3 regions of the Corynebacterium sp. LaCa_282 genome follow, and region 1 is predicted to be linked to each of the others. Evidence: predicted binding sites of a transcription regulator. Region 1 holds the regulator's gene; each other region holds the start of a gene.
What was found. Region 1 encodes LexA, which represses DNA repair genes until DNA is damaged. Its sites were predicted from a motif close to CGAACANNTGTTCG; they were not measured.
Positions count from the first base shown of each region.

Region 2: ACP8KU_RS03710 (SAV_6107 family HEPN domain-containing protein) is a predicted target of LexA. The motif match lies at 4,981-4,994, and genes of this name have one in related genera.
Region 3: ACP8KU_RS06545 (HNH endonuclease signature motif containing protein) is a predicted target of LexA. The motif match lies at 1,474-1,487, and genes of this name have one in related genera.

Region 1 covers NZ_CP191095.1:993,721-1,000,906, forward strand. Annotated here, with positions in the region: gene ACP8KU_RS04630 (DeoR/GlpR family DNA-binding transcription regulator) at 1-658, opposite strand, end outside; gene lexA (transcriptional repressor LexA) at 1,141-1,851, opposite strand; gene ACP8KU_RS04640 (hypothetical protein) at 2,105-2,509, shown strand; gene nrdR (transcriptional regulator NrdR) at 2,729-3,187, shown strand; gene hrpA (ATP-dependent RNA helicase HrpA) at 3,380-7,186, opposite strand, start outside.
Region 2 covers NZ_CP191095.1:795,015-802,200, reverse strand. Annotated here, with positions in the region: gene ACP8KU_RS03735 (peptidoglycan D,D-transpeptidase FtsI family protein) at 1-795, opposite strand, end outside; gene ftsL (cell division protein FtsL) at 1,007-1,771, opposite strand; gene rsmH (16S rRNA (cytosine(1402)-N(4))-methyltransferase RsmH) at 1,834-2,874, opposite strand; gene mraZ (division/cell wall cluster transcriptional repressor MraZ) at 3,043-3,477, opposite strand; gene ACP8KU_RS03715 (DUF3040 domain-containing protein) at 3,918-4,319, opposite strand; gene ACP8KU_RS03710 (SAV_6107 family HEPN domain-containing protein) at 4,450-4,893, opposite strand; gene ACP8KU_RS03705 (GNAT family N-acetyltransferase) at 5,129-5,683, shown strand; gene ACP8KU_RS03700 (polyprenyl synthetase family protein) at 5,735-6,814, shown strand; gene ACP8KU_RS03695 (alpha-(1->6)-mannopyranosyltransferase A) at 6,823-7,186, shown strand, end outside.
Region 3 covers NZ_CP191095.1:1,397,518-1,404,703, forward strand. Annotated here, with positions in the region: gene ACP8KU_RS06535 (spermidine synthase) at 1-224, shown strand, start outside; gene ACP8KU_RS06540 (glycoside hydrolase family 25 protein) at 205-1,368, opposite strand; gene ACP8KU_RS06545 (HNH endonuclease signature motif containing protein) at 1,575-2,753, shown strand; gene ACP8KU_RS06550 (cysteine desulfurase family protein) at 2,750-3,865, opposite strand; gene ACP8KU_RS06555 (electron transfer flavoprotein subunit alpha/FixB family protein) at 3,865-4,806, opposite strand; gene ACP8KU_RS06560 (electron transfer flavoprotein subunit beta/FixA family protein) at 4,815-5,597, opposite strand; gene ACP8KU_RS06565 (THUMP-like domain-containing protein) at 5,624-6,757, opposite strand; gene ACP8KU_RS06570 (NUDIX hydrolase) at 6,754-7,186, opposite strand, start outside.

The DNA of each region.
Region 1 (7,186 bases):
CGTTGCCCAATTTGCTGGAATCACACATGACCACGACCTTGTGGGCATTCGTGACGAAGGCGGATTTGATGGCTGCTTCTTGGGAATCGGCTGTCGACAAGCCGTGATCGAGGGTCAACGCATTGGTACCGATGAAGGCGACATCGGCGCGCATGAGCGCCATGGTGCGCAGGGCGGTATCGCCGACGACGGCCTGGGTGATAGCGCGTACGGTCCCGCCGAGGAGCTGGACATCGGGAACGCCGCTATTGGCTAGCGACAGTGCGATGGGCAGGCTATTGGAGACGATATTGAACTGCGCCTGCGGGTATTGCTGGCTAATGAGCTCGGCAAAGGTATTAATCGTGGTGCCGGCGTCCAGGAATATGCTGCCGCCGCCAGGGGGAAGGAAGTCGAGCGCGGCGTGCGCGATGGCGGCCTTGGCCCCAGATGCGGAACGCTGGCGGGTATCGAGGGTGAGCTCCGCGGTCTGGAAGGCTTGCGAAGCCACGGCGCCGCCGTGAACGCGGTGGACAACGCCCTCACGATCCAGTACGGCTAGGTCGCGCCGAATGGTTTCAGCAGTCACCTCGAAACGCTCTGATAAATCGGTTACGTTAACGCGACCCTCAACTGCAGTTTGGGATGCGATCTGGCGGCGTCGCTCCTCTGCGTACACGGACCCTCCTTGCTCCTCGCCTTCGGCCGGGCGGTTACTCCATCTGCGAATGCAGGCGCTCGGTGAAAGCTAACTGATGTGGGATTTCTCCCTCCATTGTGTCAAAATTCGGCGGTAATCGGACGAAAACAAAAATTAAGATGTGCGCTGTTGTCTGGTTTGGGATAAAAGCGCAGGTCAGTCAGCTTTATTTGCCCTAGTTGAAAGCCAACCCTAGTAGCGCTTAACTTACGGATCCGTTATTTCGGGGGTGCTTTTTCAATAAGTCCCGCGCGCTTAAGTTGGCTTTTAGGGCGTGGTTGCGAGGGAGAACAGGCGTGGAATGCGTTAAAACTCGTATGCCCCTGCTCCCTACGCGGGGAACAGGGCAGCGTACGAAGTGCAAAGAGCGGGTTTCAAGAAAGCGGGCGCAGAGTGCCGGTGGCGACAACAACCGCAGGCGAAAACTCGCGTGCGGCTTGATTAAAGTAGCTTGCTGGGGCCTAGAGTTTGCGGAAGACGGATACTACCTTGCCCATAATTTCCGCATCATCGCCGTTGATGGGCGGATAGGCATCGTTGTGCGGAAGGAGCCATACGCCAGAGGAATCGCGGTGGAATTCCTTGACGGTGGCCTCGGAGCCATCGAGAAGCGCGGCGACAAACTCGCCTTCCTCAGCCACCGATTGCGACCGGATGATGACCCAGTCGCCGTTGAGGATGCCGGCATCCTGCATGGAATCGCCCACGACCTGCAGCATATAAAGCTCTCCTCCGCCGACGACCTCGTCTGGCATGGGGAAATACGTGTCGATATTTTCCTCTGCAGTGATTGGTGCACCGGCGGCGATGCGGCCAACGACGGGAATATAAGCTACGGCGGCAGACTCTTCAGGGCCGCGGGCAGAGGTATCGGGGACGTCCTTAGCCTTGCGGCCCGGCTTCTTTTCGGCGTCGTCAGTGTTGAGGTGGCGTACGTCGACCGCGCGGGGTTTATTGGGATCGCGGCGCAAGAAGCCCTTTTCCTCCAGTTGCTTGAGCTGATAGGCCACGGACGAGGTGGATTGCAGGCCGGCGGCGTCACCAATTTCGCGGATGCTGGGCGGGTAACCGCGGAGCATCACTGCATCGCTGATGACGTTAAGGATGCGGCGTTGCCTTTCGGAAAGGGAGGCGTAATCGTTCTTTGCGGTGCTTGCTTTCTTGCGGCCCATGTGCGGCTCCTAGCTAAGGGGTCTGAGGTTCTGCGTTCATAGCTTGAAAAGGGACTGGGTGACACCTGCGTGCCATAACTCATTTGTAGCACGAAAAGTACAAGCGTTCGAGATTTACGCGAAAAACTGGACAGGTTTTCGAAGTGGTGCTATAAATCGAACATAGAAACAATCTCGAACACAGGAGCGACATTGAGCTCTTGTTGTGTCAAGGGGCCGCTTTAGACTTACGGCGGTCGTCGAAAGGAAAGCAATGTCTCAACTACTTCACTCTCGCAATAACATGGTCAAACAGCGCGCGGCACGTCCACAGATCGTCCCTTCAGCCGCTATTTGGGATATTGATGATCAAAGCTGGGGCGTGCAGCATTCTCCTTCCGAAAAGGGGGAAATCAGGACTTTAAATTCCGTATATCGAACGAACCGTGAAGGTTATTCGAATACGTGGACTGATGAACGTTCCTTACCTGATTTCGCGAACAGGCCGATGGAAGAAGACGATGCGCATAGTTCGCGCAAGAATTACCTCCTCGGTGCAGTATTTGGTGCTGCCGTATTTTTCGGCACGGTTGCCGGCGGGCTGATGGGTACGAGCGCTGAAACGCCGACTGATCCTGGCGCTTCGGTACAGCAAGTAGAAGCAGCGATCGGACAGTAGTGCTGCGTGTACTAAAGCAGGCCACTAAAGCAGGCACTTCAGGGTTATATGCTACGGGCCTTGTTAGACAGCAGCTCGTCTTCCCGGCCGGATATAGGCCCGCTTGCTTCACGGAGACAGGCACGCGAGTAGGAGGAGTCTGGCGCAATGGTGTCAGGTTTTTGGCTTGGGCGTGGGAGGTAAACTAAACCGAGAAGCTAAATTAGCGAAAGGACTAGTGTGTACTGCCCGTTTTGCCATAACGAACAATCCCGCGTTATTGACTCGCGCGTGGTTGATGCCGGCGCATCGATACGGCGCCGGCGGGAGTGTGCTTCCTGTAAGGGACGCTTCACCACTGTGGAAAAGGCCGTACTGCTGGTTGTTAAGAGAAATGGACTCGCTGAGCCATTTAGTCGGGATAAACTCATTCGGGGCGTTAGGCGCGCATGCCAGGGTCGCGACGTTAGCGATGATGCCTTAAAAAAGCTGGCCCAAGAGGTTGAGGAAACGGTGCGGGGGCACGGGTCCTCGCAGGTAAACGCCAACGAAATCGGGCTAGCGATTCTCGAGCCACTGCGTGACCTAGACGAGGTCGCATATCTGCGCTTTGCCTCGGTGTATAAATCATTCGAGAGCGCGGATGACTTTGAATCGGAGATTCGTTTGATGCGGCGGCGCGATCGCGGGGACCTTTAAACTGCGCAGTGTAGGACGATTTCTCAGCAGTTATACAGCCGTTCCTGCGCAGGATCGAAGCAGTCTTAACTGGCCTTTTGGGTGCATCGTTTCGTTAGGGCCTGCCCAATGTTTACGCCGCCGGCGGCCGAGTAAGCAGATTTTTAGCTTAGGTATGGCCGGCCGGGCGGCGGGAACGTGAGGTTGGGGTGACTAGCGCAATTTATCCACTGCCTTTTGGATCCTCCGCAGGGACACCGCGTGCGCCGTGCCGAGGCGCTGGGCAAATAGCGAGACCCGCAATTCCTCGATCATCCAGTGGATGTCCTTGACCTCGCGTGTCTTTTCGCGACCCGCGGGAAGGTTGCGCAGCCGGTTTGCCAGGTAGGCCTTGGCATTATCGACCTCGGCCTGGCGGTCGGCATCGCGATCCGGATCGAGCGACATGTCCTCCAGACGGATGCGCATTGCCTGGATGTAGCGGGGAAGGTGGCGCAGGTGCGTGGCTCCGTGCACGGTGATGGCATTCGGTGGAAGAAGGAAATTAAGTTGCTTTTCCATATCGTCGATGGCGGGACCGTCCCACTGGGAAAGTTCGGCGCGGAGGTTGGAGTACTCAGCCAAGCCAGGCGCGATCGAGACTATTGATTGCCGCACGCGGCCGGGAACCTGCGGTTTCACGGTATCTTTGAGCTCGGAAAATGCCTCTGGCGAGCGCACGGGGCCGCCGGCCTCGAGCATGAGGTCGCGGATTGCCGCTACGCGGGCGTCATTGACCAGGCCGTCGGCGCCGCCATGCGGATAAGAATCCACGGCGACGCGCTGCTGCAGGGGAAGCCCCTTGACCATTTGCGCGGTCGAGACGGAAATCTCGCGCATCAAAAGCGTGAGGGTGGTGGTGACCATGGCGGCATCGGCAGCCGCCTTGGTGGGATGAACCTTAAGCTCAACGCCTTCCTTGGTGGCCACCAGCGCTGGGTAGGCGGTGACCTCGTGGCCATCGACGGTGGTGGTGACGGTCTCGTCAACGGTGCCGAGGGTATCGTCGGTCCACTCGCTGACCGCGGTGGATTCGGCGGTGCGGCTTACCCGCGAGACGGACGATTTAATGTGGCCGGCCTGGCGCTCGCGCAGGGCGGCAAGGTCCCTATCGGAATCGATGATGGTGCCACTCTTGTCGATGGCCGCGTAGTTCATCCGCAAATGTTCCGGCAGCTTGTCCGGTTGGAAGTCGGAGGCGTTGATGCCGTGGCCGCCGAGCTCGCGCAGGACATCGGCAAGCTGCTGGGTAAGGGGGCCTTCGAAGGGAATGAGGCGTTCCATGGCGCGCTCGGCAAATTCCGGGGCGGGCACGACGGTGCGCCGCAGGGCCTTGGGAAGGGAACGAATAAGCTCGTTGACGAGCTCGAATCGCAGGCCGGGAACGAGCCAATCGAAGCCTTCGGTATCGAGGCCGGCAAGCATGGGAACGGGAACCATGACGGTGACGCCATCAAGGGGATCGCCGGGTTCGAATTTATAAGTCAGCTCGTAATCGATGGAGCCTTTGCGCCAGTGATCGGGGAAGGAGACTTCGGTGACGTCGTGGGAGTCATCGACAAGCGTGGCTGGATCGAAATTCAGCAGATCGGGTTCCTGGCGGCGCTTTTTCTTCCACCAGGAATCGAAATGGCGGCCCGTGGTGACCTCGGCGGGAATGCGCTGGTCATAGAAATCAAAGAGGGTATCCTCATCCACGATGAGGCCGCGGCGGCGGGCCTTTTCCTCGTATTCGGCCGCCTCATCAAGGGCCTGCGCGTTTGCCTTGAGGAATTCGTGGTGCGCATTCCACTCGCCGGCGATAAGCGCATTGCGGATGAACATATCGCGCGCAGCGACGGGATCCACGCGGTGATAGGGCACGGTGCGATCCGCGACGATGGGCACGCCGTAGAGCGTGGACTTCTGGTGCGCGATGGCGGCCGCGCGCTTGCGGGACCACGTGGGATCGGAATAGTTGTGTTTGAGCAGGTCCGCGCCGAGCTTTTCCACCCAGGCCGGATCGATGGTGGCAACGTCGCGTGCCCAAAGCCGAGAGGTTTCGACGAGCTCTGCCGCCATGACGAACTCGGGTGGCTTTTTGGCCAAGGCGGAGCCTGGAAAGACGAGGAAGCGGGTATTGCGCGCGCCGTGGAACTCCTTGGAATTGCCGTCGCGGGCGCCAATATTGGATAACAGCCCGGATAGCAGCGCAATATGAATATCGTCGGCGCGGCGTTCGGTGCCTTCTTGGTAATCCCACCCCAGCTGCTTGGAGACGTCTTTGAGCTGGCGGACCAGGTCGAACCACTCGCGGATGCGCATGTAGTGGAGGAACTCCTGCTTCATGCGCTTGCGGAACCTATTGCCCGATTGCTCATTGCGGGTCTGTTTGATGTAATCCCACAACTTCAGCATGGACAAAAAGTCAGAGGTCTTGTCCTTAAAGCGCGCGTGCGCCTGATCGGCTTGCGCTTGGTACTCCAGCGGGCGTTCGCGCACGTCTTGGATGGTCATGGCGGCAACGATGACGATGACATCGTGGAGGCAGCCGTTGGTATGGGCCTCGATAAGCATGCGCGCCATGCGCGGATCGAGTGGGATGCGGGCCAAGTTGCGGCCGGTTTCGGTCAGCGCCGGTTTCTTGTGCTTGTCCTGGAGCGCACCGAGCTCGTGGAGGAGGTTGAGGCCATCGCGAATGGCCTTGAACTCGGGTGGCTGGAGGAAGGGGAATTGCTCGATATCGCCGAGCTTGAGCGAGACCATCTGCAAAATGACGCTGGCCAGGTTGGTGCGCAGGATTTCTGGGTCAGTAAATTCTGGGCGGCTCTGAAAGTCTTGCTCACTATAGAGGCGGATGGCGATGCCATCGGCGACGCGACCGCACCTACCGGAGCGCTGATTGGCAGAGGCCTGTGAAATAGGCTCGATGGGTAGGCGCTGCACCTTGGTCCGCGTGGAATAGCGCGATATGCGCGCGGTGCCGGTATCCACGACGTATCGGATTCCGGGCACGGTTAGCGAGGTTTCGGCGATATTAGTGGCTAAAACGATGCGCCGCCCGCGGTGATTGCTAAATACGCGGTGCTGTTCCTGGTTAGACAGGCGCCCGAAGAGGGGAGCGACCTCCACGTTTTTCCATTTCTTGGCCTCGATGACTTCCATGGCATCGCGGATATCGCGCTCACCGGGGAAAAAGCAGAGGATATCGCCGTCGCCTTCTGCCATGAGCTCCTCGATGGCCTCGGTTAAACCATCGAGTGGGTCTTGATCCACCAGCTTTCCACCCGCCTCGAATTCGAGGGGGCGGTAACGAATCTCCACCGGGTAGGTGCGTCCGGATACCTCGATGATGGGGGCAGGAGTGCCATCGGGTTGGGCGAAGTGCTCGGCAAAACTTTCCGGATCAATCGTCGCGGAGGTGATAATCACCTTGAGATCGGGCCGCTTGGGAAGAATCCGCTTGAGATACCCCAAGAGGAAGTCAATATTCAGTGAGCGCTCGTGCGCCTCATCGATGATGATGGTGTCGTATTTATTAAGGAAGCGATCGCGCTGCATTTCTGCTAGCAGAATGCCGTCCGTCATAAGTTTCACCGCGGTGGTATCAGAGACTTTGTCATCGAAGCGGATGGCGTAGCCTACAGATTCCCCGATGTCTTGGTCGAGCTCGGAGGCGATGCGCTCGGCGACGGTCCGTGCGGCAATGCGGCGCGGTTGGGTGTGGCCGATAAGTCCCCGGCGACCCCGGCCGATGTCGAGGCAGATCTTGGGGATCTGCGTGGTCTTACCAGAACCAGTTTCGCCGGCAATGATGACGACCTGGTTTTCTTCAATTGCTGCGGCGATATCGTCCTTGCGGGCGCTGACCGGCAGGGAATCGGGGTAGGTGAGTGGGGGAACGGCGGCATCGACAAGCGCTAGGCGATCTGCGGCTGCCTGGATATCCTGGCCGATTTCGCGCAGGGCCTTGGGGGCGCGTGCCTTCGATAGGCGGCGGCG
Region 2 (7,186 bases), 200 kb from region 1:
CTTTTGCTGGACGTAGGTCTGCAGATCCAAATCCAGGGTGAGGGTGACATCGCGGCCATCGACGGCATCCACGACATCGCGCAGGGTGCCGGGAATGACCTGCCCATCGGTGGACACATCCTCCGTGGACTGCCCATCGATGCCGGTCAATTCGGTATCGCGGGCCGCCTCAAAGCCGAATTGGCCGTGGCCATCCATAGAGACCTTGCCCACGACGTTTTCTGCAATCGCCCCGTTCGGGTACTGGCGGATGTCTTGCCGGTCAGCCGCCACACCGTGGTACTTATTGGAAATCTCTACGGCGACATCCGGGTCCACATTGCGGACCAGGACCTCGTACTGCGTATCGGCCTTGAGCTTGTTTTTAATGTCGTCCGCATCGACCTTGGAGGCAGAGGCACCCGAATCCTCAATCATCTTCGGGATGCCCTCAGCCATCTCCTTGAGCTTGTCCTCCATTTGTTTGGTGAGGTACTCATCCTTCTTGCCCTCATCCATGCCCTCGAGTTTTCCCTCGGAGGTGGCTTCCATCTTGGCCTGCTCTTTGAGCTCATCGCGCAGGCGCGTGGGAGAGACAGTCAAGGAACGAGACTTCATTGTATAGGCCAAACGCTGGCCATCCCGGTCCAGGATCTCTCCCCTGCGGGCCGGGTCAATATAGACGCGTTCGCGCTGGGTGACGGCCTTCGCCGCAAGGTCCGGGCCCCAGACTAATTGGACCCACGCAAGGCGCCCGCCCAAGGCGACGGTGGCGACGACAACACAGGTCAAAATGATGCGCAGGCGCTGGCGCATGATCGCTTTTTGGGGCACAACAGAGCTAGCAGCGCGGCGCGGCCGCGGACGGTACCCACGGTTGCCACCATTATTCGGTGCAGTCACGGTGCTCAGTCACCTTCCCTTCGCCGCCACAGGTTCTTGCGTGTATCGATTGTGCCCTACAAGATGGGCAATGCCCGCGCTACCACGCGCGAGCACAGAGAATTTCACCACTTATTCTGTCCGTTTAATCAGCCTGGCTGGTGTACGGCGCGCGGGCGGGAAGGTTGGGGCGATTATCGTCTGCGCTATCGCGATTGTCGGCGTCATCGCCTCCGCGGTGCTCATCCCGGTTTTCGTCCGCATCGTTGCCGCGGGCATGTTGCTGCTGCCCGCGCGGCACGGCGTTCAGGGAATCAGACATCCCCTCCGTATCTTTCGGGTCGCTCGAGGCTTGGCCCGGGCGGATGGGTTCACCGTTGACATCGATAAGCTTTTCCGTATCCGGGGTGCCTTCGCGCTTGGCGATGATCTCGCCATCCCCGCCGATCTCAGTCACGCCGGGTTGCTTGGGCACGGCCATGCCCAATTCATCCGCGCGGCGGGCAATATCCGCCGAGGAGCTTAAGTTTTCTGCGTCCCGGTTCAGCGACTCAATCTGGTTATCCAACTGCGATTCCTGCACCGTCAGCTGCTGGATTTTAAACGTCTGCGAGGTGGACAAACCAGATAGCCACATGGCCAGCGCTACCCCGCCGATGACCAAGGTAACGGCCAAGACAGCAACGCGGGTAAAAGCATTATTCTGCTTCGTCTGCTGTTGCACTCGCCGGCCGCGGAAGCTGACGACCTGCTTCGAACCAAGCCGCTTCGCACCGCGGTGCGGAACCCGGGTACGGCTAGGAGCCGTCCGGCGCACCGTTTTCCCGGTAGCCCTAGTGGCGGTGCGCTCGCGCACAGCGGTAGGCGCTCCGGTGTCGATTCCGGTGGTGAAGTCTCGGCTGGCGCCCATGCTGCGAGTGGCCTCTCTGTCGCGGCTGTCCGTCAAGTGCTGGTTTCGGCGTGGGATGGTGCTCATTTCTTGCCTCCCGGTGGTAAAAATTCTGGCGTGCCTTCAAGCCGTTCAAGGGCGCGCACGCGCACCGACGCGGCGCGGGAATTTTCTTCTACCTCCGCCGCGGATGCCTTTTCGGCCCCACGGGTTACCGTGGCGAATTCCGGTGCGGTGCCCGGCAAATCCATCGGTAGACCGGCAGGCGTGGTGGACGTAGATAACTCCTTGAATGCTGCCTTTACGAGGCGGTCTTCCAAGGACTGGTAGCTCATAAAGACCGCGCGCGCCCCAATAGATAGCGCACTGGTGATGACGGGAAGCACATTTTCAATGGCCTCCAACTCGCGGTTGACCTCTACCCGCAGCGCCTGGAACGTACGCTTTGCCGGGTGCCCACCCGTGCGGCGCGTTGCCGCCGGGATGGTCGAGTATAAAAGCTCAACCAAGCGGCCCGAGGTGCTAAACGGTTCCTTCTCGCGCTCCTTGAGCACGGCGGAGGCAATCTTTCCCGCGAAACGCTCGTCACCATAGGTCTTGAGAATCCGCGCCAAGTCCCCGTGCGAATACGTATTGAGCACATCAGCGGCGGTAAGTCCATGGCTCGGATCCATCCGCATATCCAGCGGTGCGTCCGTCTTATAGGCAAAGCCGCGCTCTGCCTGATCCAGCTGCATGGAAGAAACGCCCAAATCGAAGAGGGCTCCCGCAATACCGTGGGCGCGGGCAGCATCAAAGATATCGCCCTCGCCCTGGGCAATCGCGGTACCCAGCTCATCGAAGCGTGCATTGACCGCGCAAAAACGCGGGCTGAAGGGCTCTAGCCTCGCCGAAGCATTCTGCAATGCCTGCTCATCGCGGTCCACACCGATAACGCGTGCCTGCGGAAAGGTCTGGAGGAAGTACTCGCTGTGGCCGCCGGCACCTAAGGTGGCATCGACAAGCACAGCCTGCGAGCCCGCAGCCTCTACCCCGGGGCGCAGGAGCTCCGCCATGCGCTCGCGCATGACCGGCACATGGCCGTGGTTATCCGCCACATCGTAATTAAGGTTAGTTGTAGCCATGTCTCCCCGCGTCCCCCTTTCTGATTTCCGCTGTGCAGGACTTCCTATCGTGGAAAGCACGACGAGTGCATATAGGGCCCTGTCCGAGGCAGGTTTCTGATATCGGGGAAGTACACCAGAATCATCCGCCTCGGACAGAGTCCTTACACGCACTCGAGATGCGGGCGCTTACAGCAAGCCCGCAAGTACGTCATCGGCATCTGCTGCCGAATAAGCATCTTCAGTTTGCGATTGATACTCAGCCCACGCGGCTGCATCCCAAATTTCGAGGAAATCTACCGAGCCAACCACCACGCACTCTTTGGACAAACCCGCGTACTCACGGTGGCCTGCGGACAAGGTGATGCGACCATGCCCGTCGGGCCGCTGTTCGTCCGCACTTGCAGCCAAGTTACGAATGAAAGCGCGCGCTTCCGGATTGGTTCGAGAAACCGCCGCAGCCTTCCGTGCGCGTTCGGCGAACTCTTCGCGCGGGTACACGGCCAAAGAATGGTCCTGCCCCTTGGTAACCATCAGGCCACCGGCGAGCTCGTCGCGAAATTTTGCAGGAAGCGTTAAGCGCCCTTTGTCATCAAGTTTCGGAGTGTAGGTTCCGAGAAACATCCCGGCGTCCACCTTCCTCACTCGACAACTCCGGATTCCCTCACGTCAGAAGAGAGTTTTTCAACCCCATTCCTCCGCTGCGCCCCACTCTACCCCACTTTCCCCCACATGCCCCACTTAAATCGCCATATTCTCAGCAACACAAAAAGTATGCGCAGTTAAAAGGGTGTTTTTCCGGTGGGAAGAAATCCCGCGCCCCACCTTGACAACCCCGAAAATCCACCCCTTTAGCCCCACTTACAACATCAAGATCGCCCCACCTCATACATCACTTACAGCGCAATGCCTGCATATTGGACCTGCTACTGTCCTCTACCACCCACAATCCCCCACCGCGCCGCGGTTTTGGTCAGAAGGTGGGGCAAAGTGGGGAATTTTGGTAAGGCGTAAAAAATCCCCAGCCACCCTTCCTGGTGACTGGGGAAATGGAAAGTTCGCGGCTAGCTTTCTTCAAAGCGCCGACGGAAGTTTTCTTCCAGCTTGCTGCCTACCCCACTATTACGAGACGAGGCTGCCTTCTTTGACCGCCCATTGGTGGACTTTTTCTTTCCGCCACCAGCAGGCCGATCGCCCCGGAGCATCCACACGCCGGAAGCGAACATGACTAAGAACCCGGCGATGGACAACGCAATAAACCACAAGCTTTGCTGCGCCAAGGCCACGCCGCCAACAAGCATGCACAGACCAACCACGATGAGCGCAATCCCACGCAGCGTAACTGCGCCGCCGGAACCGCCGATCGAGGTAGATTCAGACACAGAAGCGCCAAATTTAGGATCGTCCGCTAATAACGATTCCTCTATTTCACGGAGCGTGCGTTGCTCCTGCTCAGAAAGAGACACTATTCCTCCAACTAGGGACTGGGCTTCGGCCGATATATCTTCTACCAATACTAACGTCCAGAGTAACCAGTATGTTCCCCAAAAGGTAGTTATTCCCCTCAACAGTGATTATGGCGCCGCTATGCTGCTGCTATGCCGCAAAGGATCCCAGAATCGTCTCGGCTTCACTCTCATCTAAAAATTGCGCCGCCTGCTGCATTAACCCGTAGACATATTCCTCATCCGGCGTTGCATCCAAGCCAGACGCCACCCGGGCACGGGTACGAGAGTAGGACTTAAAAGCCTCGGCCCACTGCTTTTCCTCGGCCCCCACCAAAGCCAAGCGGTCCCACGCGCTCGTTGGCAGACGCCGGCGGCGAGAGACCACCGATACAGCTACTCGCGCACCCGCCGTACGCAATGCGGACTGATAAGCCACCTCCAGCGCCTGGTCAAAGCGACCATCCGCCGCATATCCCCTCGCCCGATCCAGAAGCTCGCGAGCCTGGAAAAGAAAGTGGGCCCGCTTCGCGCCCTGCTTGCCAGCAAAGCGACCGGTAGAGCGGGACTGCGTTGCCGAAATAATCTGTGCCATTGTTTTTCTCCTGTACTGCGCTAATAACTAACCGTGTTCGATTGCCGCTCACTTTAAGCAGCCAACCGGACATCCACCCCCTAGTCTAGTTCACCTGTTCGAATTACTCAAGAGTTTTACCAGTCATAACTGCCTACAAATCGAACACAGTTCGAAATCCCTTAGGGCTCGATGGAATAACCCCGCCCCCACCCTTGTCCGCCGGTGGACATGCGTATCTGGTGTGATAGATACCGTGAGTTTCGAAATCCGCCGCTTAACCCCGCAAGAGTTCTCTATGCTGGCTCCCCAACTCGTGGAGATCTACATCGAGGCCATGGGATATGACCCGGTCACGTTTTCGCGCAGCGTGGACAATTGGCGGGCGGATTCCATGCGGCCCGGGTTTACAGCGCTTATTGCTGCGCATGACAACGGCGTCGTGGGAGTGGCCTATGGATTTTTGGGCTCACCAGATACTTGGTGGGATTCCGAGCTGCGCCGCGCCCTGCGCCGCAACGGCGGGCCAACTGAGTCCGAATGGGGCATGCTGCGCAGCTATTTTGAGGTGGCTGAAGTGCACGTGCTGCCGTCTTTTCAAGGCCACGGTTTAGGTAAGCAGCTACTCGAAGGGCTCTTATGGAATATCCCTGCCCGATTTGCCTTATTGTCAACGCCGGAAGCACCACAGGAAGCCAACGGGGCTTTTCGCCTCTACCGGTCTGTGGGCTTCTTTGATGTCGTGCGCCACCATCGCTACCCCGCGGATCCCCGACCCTTTGCCATTTTGGGAGTGGTCCTGCCGCTATAAACCTGTGTTATTTCTTCTCGGCCCAAGGCGGTATCGTGTGGAGGTGTGACTATGACGAATATTCCTGAGCTTGCGGATATCCCCGGCGCGGTGCGCGAAAAACTGGCCATCTTCTTGGACCAGCGCCGGGATCACGTGGCAGAAATCGGCGCCCCGGTCAGTACCGCTATGAGCTTTTTGGAATCATTCGTCCTCGATGGCGGGAAAAGGGTGCGCCCCATGTATGCGTGGGCGGGCTACCTCGCCGCCGGCCGTGGTTCGGAATCCCCAGAGGCGATGCTGCGCGCGGCATCCTCGCTGGAGTTCATCCAAGCCTGCGCGCTTATCCACGATGACATCATTGACGCGTCGAATACGAGGCGTGGGAAACCGACGGTGCATCGGGAAGCAGAGCGCCTTCACCGGGAATCCGATTTCTTAGGGGATCCGGAATTCTTTGGCACGTCCGTGGCCATCTTGGTGGGCGATTTTGCGCTGGTCTACGCCGAGGATATGTTTCAGGATTCTGGGCTCAGCTCGGAGGCTTTGCAGCGTGCGCGCGATCCCTGGCGGGGAATGCGCACCGAGGTCTTGGGCGGCCAATTGCTCGATATTTCCCTCGAGGCAGCCGGTTCGGAATCGGTGGCGCTGAGCAATTCCGTCAACCGCTATAAAACCGCCGCCTATACCATCGAACGGCCCCTGCATTTGGGCGCTGCCATCGCGGGGGCAAGCGATGAACTAATCTCGGCTTTCCGCGGCTATGGGCACGATATCGGCATCGCGTATCAGCTCCGCGATGACCAACTGGGGGTCTTTGGGGATCCCGAAATTACGGGCAAGCCCGCCGGCGACGATCTGCGAGAGGGCAAGCGCACGGAGCTTCTTGCCTTAGCGCTACAGCGCGCCGATGAACGCGACCCCAGCGCCGCCGCTACTCTGCGGAAATTCATCGGCCGCACCTCCGATACGCAGGACTTGCTGCGCCTGTCCCAAATCATTGCGGATTCCGGCGCCCCTGATGAGATTGAGCGCCGCATTACCGCGTTGACGGAATCCGGGTTGGCCCATCTGCGTGCGGCGAATGTGGATCCGCAGATCACCGAAACGCTAGAACACCTAGCCATTCAGGCGACGACGCGCCAAAAGTAGGTATCACCGTGGCCAAAACCTACTCCTTGCCAGTCCCCCGCGCACTCCCGCTGGGCCTCGTGGCCTCGTGCGTGCTCCTTTTCTCGTCTTTTTCTGGCGGCTCAACCCGCAACCGCGGCGGCGTGCTCGAAGCGCTCAATATCGGATTCTTATCGTATGGTCACGGGCGCAACCTCGGGTTGGTGCTGTATTGGGTGGGCATTTTCCTCCTCGCCGCCGCCTGGGTGCTTGCCGGGCGCATGATTATTCGCAAGCAGCTTAAACACCCGCGCCCGGAGGGAGGGGTACGCGAGTTACAACGCATCCTTATCGCATGGGTCACCCCACTGCTATTCGCCGGCCCTATGGCTTCCAGGGACGTGTATTCCTACC
Region 3 (7,186 bases), 400 kb from region 1:
AGGTCTTCGATCACCTCGCCGTAATCGCTGACCCGCCCATGCTCAAAGGGCGCCGGTATGGAAATATCATCTTGCTGGCCTCAGACACGAAACTGCCAGCTGAGGGCTCGGTCCAAGCCGCTCAGCTGGCAAAGGCACTCTTAGGCGGGGCCGTCCCAGCTCACTTTAAGGATGAAAGCTGGACCCGAAGATTCTTTGCGGGAGCTACTTCAGCACACGATTGAGCAGCTCGGCCACTTGATTAGCGTCGAAGTCGGGGACATCGGCACCGGCCTTCTTCGCCGCATCCTTGGCTTCTTCTACCTGAGCTCCAGAGACCTCGCCTGCGTCGACGCCATTGACATGGCCAGCGTTTTCTAGCAACATCGCCAAGTCACCGACGGTGAAGTCACCGACTGCCATCTTGCCAAGCTGCTTGAGAGGCAGAGCGTCCTCGTCTTCCAAGGTCTTCACAAAAGCTGCCAAGCCCTCGGCAGCTTGGGCGTCGAGGCCGGCGTCTTTGGCGGCATCGGCAAGCTGGGGCATTGCAATAAGGCCAGCCGCAAGGGCAAAGATTGCACCAATTAGTGGCGTGCTATCGGCGCTCAGATCGACGCCATCATCAAGCACGAGGCTATCGAGCGCGCCGCCGATATCGACGTAATTTCCGCCGCTAAAGGAATCAAGCTGCTGCTTCGTACCATTGAAGAGGTTCAAATCCACATCGGTTGGAATACCAGCAACCTTGCCCGAACCGGAGCGCTGCCAGAAGGACAGGTTCTTCCACCCACCCACTGGATCCGGCGCTTCATCCTGGTATGCCGCCAACCACAGTGGCATATTGGAGAACTTCTGGGAGTTATTCATCTCACCGATCCAGAAGTACTTATAGGTATAAATCATTGGCGTGCGGTTGGTCAGGCGCTTGAGCTCGCTGGTAAATTCCTCGATCCAGCTCTCCAACTGGGAGGCGGACTTGCCCTCGGAAACCTCGATATCGAGCACCGGCGGCAACGTCTGATTCGGCGCCAATGCAATCTGCGTGGCAAAGTTTGCGGCCTGCGTCTTCGCATCGCCAGCTGGACGCGCATAGTGGTATGCGCCGGTCTTCAGGCCATGCAGATTGGCGGCTTGAATATCTTTGACGTAGTGCGGGTTAATCCAGTCCCCACCCTCAGTTGCCTTCACAAAGGCAAAGGACTGGCCATCAGACTTCACCTTATTCCAGTCAATAGGCATGCCACCTGGGTGCTGGTGGGCAGCAATATCAATACCTTTTGGTGCGCTGGTTCCCAATGCTGCCTGCGCGGCAGCGGTCCCGCTTACCGTGACTGCAACTGCAGCGATAACCGCGATGATGCTCTTGCGGAGTGCCCTCATAGTTGTCATGCGCGAGAGTTTAACAATCATTCACACTAACCACATTTGCAACACACGCAACTTAGAGAGGAATTTTTCACTCGCGTAGACAAACTCGTTGGAAATGTACCATTTAGAACATATTTTCGCTTTTCGGCTTGCGAGGGTTGAGTGGGCGGCTTATGGTGGGGCTATGTAAATTAGAAACTTAGTGCGAAATTCGGGGGATAATCGCCGTGGAACCCTACTACCTCATCACTGACCCACACGATGACATCGCGGTTAGTGCCACCTGCAATAGAAAGTCCGACTACCTGCTCTGGAAGGAAATTAAACCTAGCCTAGAAGACGATTTCGATATCTCGTGCCATACCTTGGCGGGTCGCACCGGCTTAAGCGAGAGGCGCACGAGGGATATCACCATGGCCCTGTACCGCTTAGAGGAATTGCCACGCACCCAACTGCTGCAGGAAACCTACTACTTCCTCGATTTCTCTCGGCTTATCACCATTGATGCGGTCTTGAGCAAGCTGGGAGAAGTAGACAACAGCGTCCTCCAGCGCATAGACGCCGAACTGGAAAAGTACCTCACTCCCACAAAGCCGGGCCAAAGTTTTCCATCGAACGCTGCCCTGCGTCGAAAGCTCAATGGGCTCATCACGATGGAATCCCCGGACACTACGGGAGACAAGGACGCCGAGGAAGAGGAATCTCAAAATGAATCCTATTTCATCTACCCGACCGCGGGTGGACGAGCAGGGTTAAACGTAGAATTCGACGAAGACGCGCTCATCCTCATTGACGAGGTTGTTCAGCGCACGGCGGAAGAGCACGGAATTAGCAAGGCCGATGCCCTGGCCCAGCTGATCCTCGGAACCGTCGAAGATAAATCTCAGGTGCACCTTTATATGTATCGCGCCAGCGATATAAAAGCGGCGCCCGGTTTCATCCAGGGCTATGGATGGGTTCACCCAGATACCGCAGACCGGCTAGCCCCGACTACGACACGGGATATGGACCAAGCGGCAACAAGGGTAAGTCCGGCCTACTCCACGCCGCCGCTCATCGGTGCCTATGTGGAGGGTCGCGATGGTGTGTGCCGCTGGCCAGGGTGTAACCGCCCGGCCTACAGGTGCCAGAAGGACCACCGGATCGATTTCTCAGAGGGAGGAAAGACGACGGCTGGAAATTTAGCCTCGCTGTGCCAGCACCACCACAACGTAAAGACGGATAAAAGCGCCTTTTACATCATGGATCCGCACAGCGGGGATATCATCTGGCTCTTCCAAGACGGACGGTGGGAATACGATGAACCGCAGGGTCCGCTAGCGACGAAGAATAGGAACTGGGCACTGACCGTTGCCCAGGCAATCGCCGCCCGGCGGAATGCTGCCAAAGAAAGGGCTGATACTTAAACCGTGCGGGCTCGGGCGACGACCTCTGGTAAATGCGCGAGCACGTAATCCACATCGTCTTCGGAAGTAAGGCGTCCCAGAGTGAACCGGAGGGACCCAATTCCTTCTTCCTCGCTGACACCCATTGCAGAAAGCACATGGGACATGCGGTTGACGCCTGCGCTGCAGGCACTGCCAGTCGATGCCTCAATCTGCAGCGAGTCCAGCAACATGATGAGGCTATCGCCATCGGTGCCGGGGAAAGAAACGTGTAGGTGCGACGGCAAGCATGGCTCGGTGGAATTCACTACAACGTTGTCGATGGATGAGAGGATCCCATCCCGCAGCTTATTCCGAAGTGCAGCGATGCGCTCGCCCTCGGCAGCGCTTTCTGCGATCGACTCCTCCAACGCAGCGGCGAGCGCGGAGGCGCTAGCTACGTCTACCGTGCCAGGGCGAAGTCCGCGTTCTTGCCCGCCTCCGTAGGAAATCGGCTGCGGCGCAGGGGTGCGCTTGGCCAAAAGCACGCCAATACCGCGCGGGCCACCAAATTTGTGGGCGCTGGCGGCAAGCGTTGTGATGCCCAATTCCGCAAAATTGATGGGCAGCTTGCCCGCTACCTGCACCGCATCCACGTGCATGGGAATACCGGATTGTTGCGCGAGGGAGGCAAGATCCTCGATGGGCTGAATCGCACCGGTTTCGTTATTGGCCCACATGCAGGTGGCAAGGTCGGCAGGTTCCGCGAAGGCGCCCCCATCGCTGATATGCCCGTTGCGGTCCACAGGGAGCAGATCCACGGTGGCGCCACCCTGGGCAAGCTTGCTCACGGTATCGCGCACCGCTGGGTGCTCAATATCCGTCGAGATGATGCGGTTGGTATTTCCCGCCGCAAAAAGCCCCTGGATAGCGATATTATCCGCCTCGGTCCCAGAAGAGGTAAAAATGACCTCGATGGGTTCGCACCCAAGGAGGGAGGCGACTTTCTCGCGGGCATCGTCAAGCACGGAGCGGGCCCTACGGCCAGAGGCGTACTGCGCGCTGGAGTTGAGCGATCCGGAGGCGGCAACCCATGCGTCGATGGCGGATTGGCGCATCGGCTGGGTTGCTGCGTAGTCGAAATAGTGCGGCATTACTGGCGCGCCTTCAATTCCTCGGTCAAAGCTGGGGCGATTTCGTGCAGGTCTCCGACGACGCCGAGATCGGCGATTTGGAAGAACGGTTCATCTTGGTCCTGGTTAATCACCACGATGGTGCCGGAGGTCTGCATGCCCGAGGTGTGCTGAATGGCACCGGAAATGCCCAAACCAATGTAGAGATCTGGCGACACGGTCACGCCTGTCTGGCCCACCTGGTGGGTAGCGTCGTAGAAGCCTTCATCGACGGCGTCGCGGGTGGCACCGACGGCGCCACCGAGGGCATCGGCAAGCGGCTCTACGATCTCGCCGAACTTATCGCCGACGCCGCGGCCGCCAGAAACCACAACCTTGGCTGCGGTGAGCTCGGGACGGGCGGACTTCTCGGCCGGAGTAAAGGAATTAACCTTGACATCCTTCTCGGTTGCCGCAGGCAGTGGCATTGGGGCCGCCTGAGTTTCCACCTGCTGGGGCTCCGCCGCAACGGAACCCGGCTGCAGGGTATAAATCGGGCAGCTGCCAGTGGCCTGCGAAGTGGTCTCGTAGGTGCCGCCGAAAATGGTCATCGTTGCAGACCCATCCGCCTCAATGGAATCCACATTGACGAGCGCACCGGAAGCAAGGCGGGCGGACAAGCGGCCCGCAATCTCGTTATTCGTCGGGCTGGCGGCCAGAACGATGGGCGCCGGATTGGCTGCGCCCAGGGCGTGCAAAGCATCAACCTCGGGGGTCACCAGGCGCTGGTCATAATCCTCCGCCGTTGCCTGCACCACCTGGGCGGCGCCGAGGGCGGCTAGCTCGGCATCGAAGGAATCTGCCTGCTTTCCGACGACCACCGCAGACACCGTCCCCAATTCGCGTGCGGCGGTAATGAGCTCACCGGTAACGGGGAGAATGCTGTCTGCATCGTGTTCAACAAGTACGTAAACGTGAGACATTTCTACTCCTAAATCAAGTTCTTTGCGGCAAGGAAGTCAGCAATCTTCTTCGCAGCATCCTGCGGCTGCGGCTCAGAGATAACCTCGCCGGCCGTGCGCGGCGGGCGCTTGGAAGATTCGGTAACGGTCGTGGTGGGCGCAATGGCTTCGATGCCTAGGTCCGCCACGTTCAAAGTGGTGATCTCTGCCTTCTTTGCAGCCATAAGTCCCTTGAAGTTGGGGAAACGCGGCTTATTCGCCTTATCGGTGACGGACACAATCGCAGGAAGGGCGGCCTCGAGCTCCCAGGTTCCGCGGGCGTCTTCGCGGCTGCCTTTTACCGCGCTGCCCGAAAGTTCTACCTGGTGCAGCTCGGTCAAGGCGGGCAGTTGGCGGTATTCAGCGAGCAATCCAGCCAGCGTTCCGGTCGAGGCATCGGAAGCCTCATTGCCCAAGGTGATCAGTTGGACATCCTCTAGCGTGTTAATCGCTGCGTTCAGGGTCCACGCGGTAGACAGTGCATCGGCGCCGGCCAGTGCGTCGTCAGATACGAGGACCGCGTCATCTGCACCCATCGCAAGCGCCTTGCGGAGGGCCTCATCTGCTTGTGCGGGGCCCATCGTTACAGCGACAACACGGTAGTTTTCATCCGGATTTTCATCGCGCAGGCGCAGCGCCTGTTCCACGGAGTATTCATTAATCTCATCAATGATGTTGTCCACGGAGGTGCGATCCAGGGTGTGGTCATCCTCCAGAGATTTGGTGGACCACGTATCCGGTACATGCTTGACCAGAGCCACAATCGTTGGCATTGGGGGCACTCACCTTTCCGATAGATTTATATTGCGTAATTCTCTTCGGACGATAATACTCGGGGTTGGCAGAGCAACGCGATACCCTGTGAGCCAATTCGCGTAATGATAACCGCGAAAGGCCGCGTTCCCTTCAACTTCATCTGTTTCCTTAGCTGGTCAGGGTCAACATCGACGCCGCGCACAAGGATTTCTAGGCTGCCTGCATCATAGGCCTTTAGTACAGATTTTAGGCGCTTTAGGGGGACCTTTTCTATGAATGGAAATCCCGACGTTCCCTGTGGAATGCGCTCGCCCGTCAGGTACGCAATTCGCGGATCAATCTGCCACAAGCCCTCGCGCGCCGCGTAGTGCTGCACGAGTCCAGCGCGCACCACTGCCCCATCTGGATCAATGAGGAAGGTGCCGATGTCGCCAGCCTCAGGCAGGTTCTGCTCTTCATCCGTGAGGACGTCAACTGTCTCGCCCTGAATCATCACCGCGTGCCTGCCCGTTCCGAGGCCTGGTGTGTAGAGGCACGATTCCTTAACTGCCCCATTGACGCTGCTGACGGTGACCAATCCGTCCCAGTCACTAAAATCAAGGCCGGGTGCGCACTTAATGGCCAGGTGTGCGTCCCGGTGCGCGGCGATCAGGTCCGGTAGCGGTGGCAGCAAATCCTCCGGACGGGAGATGCGACGCCCCGCCTTTCTGCGGGCGGGATCGGCGATAATGACGTCCGCTGTGGTGGTTGTGGTGAGTGCATCTGCTTGAAACAAGGCGTTAGAAGCCAAATTATGCCGGGCCATGGCAAGGCGCGAAGCATCGATATCGGAGCCGAAGTAGTCAAGGCTCGTTCCATAGCCTTCGGTACCGATGGAGCACGTGACATCGTGCACGGTGCGCATTCCCCGCTGCCGCAGGAACTCGGACCGATAGCGCGCAACCGACAGCGGGGTGGCTTGCTGGGCGGAATCGGCATCCATAAGCCAGGTCTCGGGCAGTTTTCCGCCCCGCCGGGCAGTAAGTAGCTCCATGGCGCAGCGCGCATAGTCGCCGTAGGCTGCTTTCAGCTTTTCCAAATCCTTCAACTGCGAAGCCTTGCTCAGATCCAAGTCCAAGCTAGCCAGTTCGGCGTTATGTTCACTTAAGAAACGGACTTCATCGAGGTTAAAACTCATATGCGCTCTGTAGGGGTGGTGGCGAAATATTCCGCGTACTGCGGGTCATCGCGGGGATCGCCGATGACGGGGCGAAGGTCGGACGAGGAGGCATCATCAAGCACCTCCTGGACGGTGGAGTACTTGCATAACCGTTGCATTTGCGCCCATGTAGGAACTACGAGGCGGACGAGGCCTGCCCGCCAGCCCTCTAGGATGAGCTGCGGCGAAAACCACCCGGCATCATCTGCTTCGTGAGTGTCCCCGTCCGGCTCCTGCCCGCTCGGAAGCAGGCCAACGAAGAAAAAAGTATCAAACCAATGGTTTTTGCTTTGCCCCACCCACCGAGCCCAGGGAAGGAGCATATCGGCATCGACGCGCATCCCGTTATTGCTAAGGAACTCGGTGAAGGAGATGGTGTGGCTTTCTAGGAGCCTGCGCTCGCGGTGA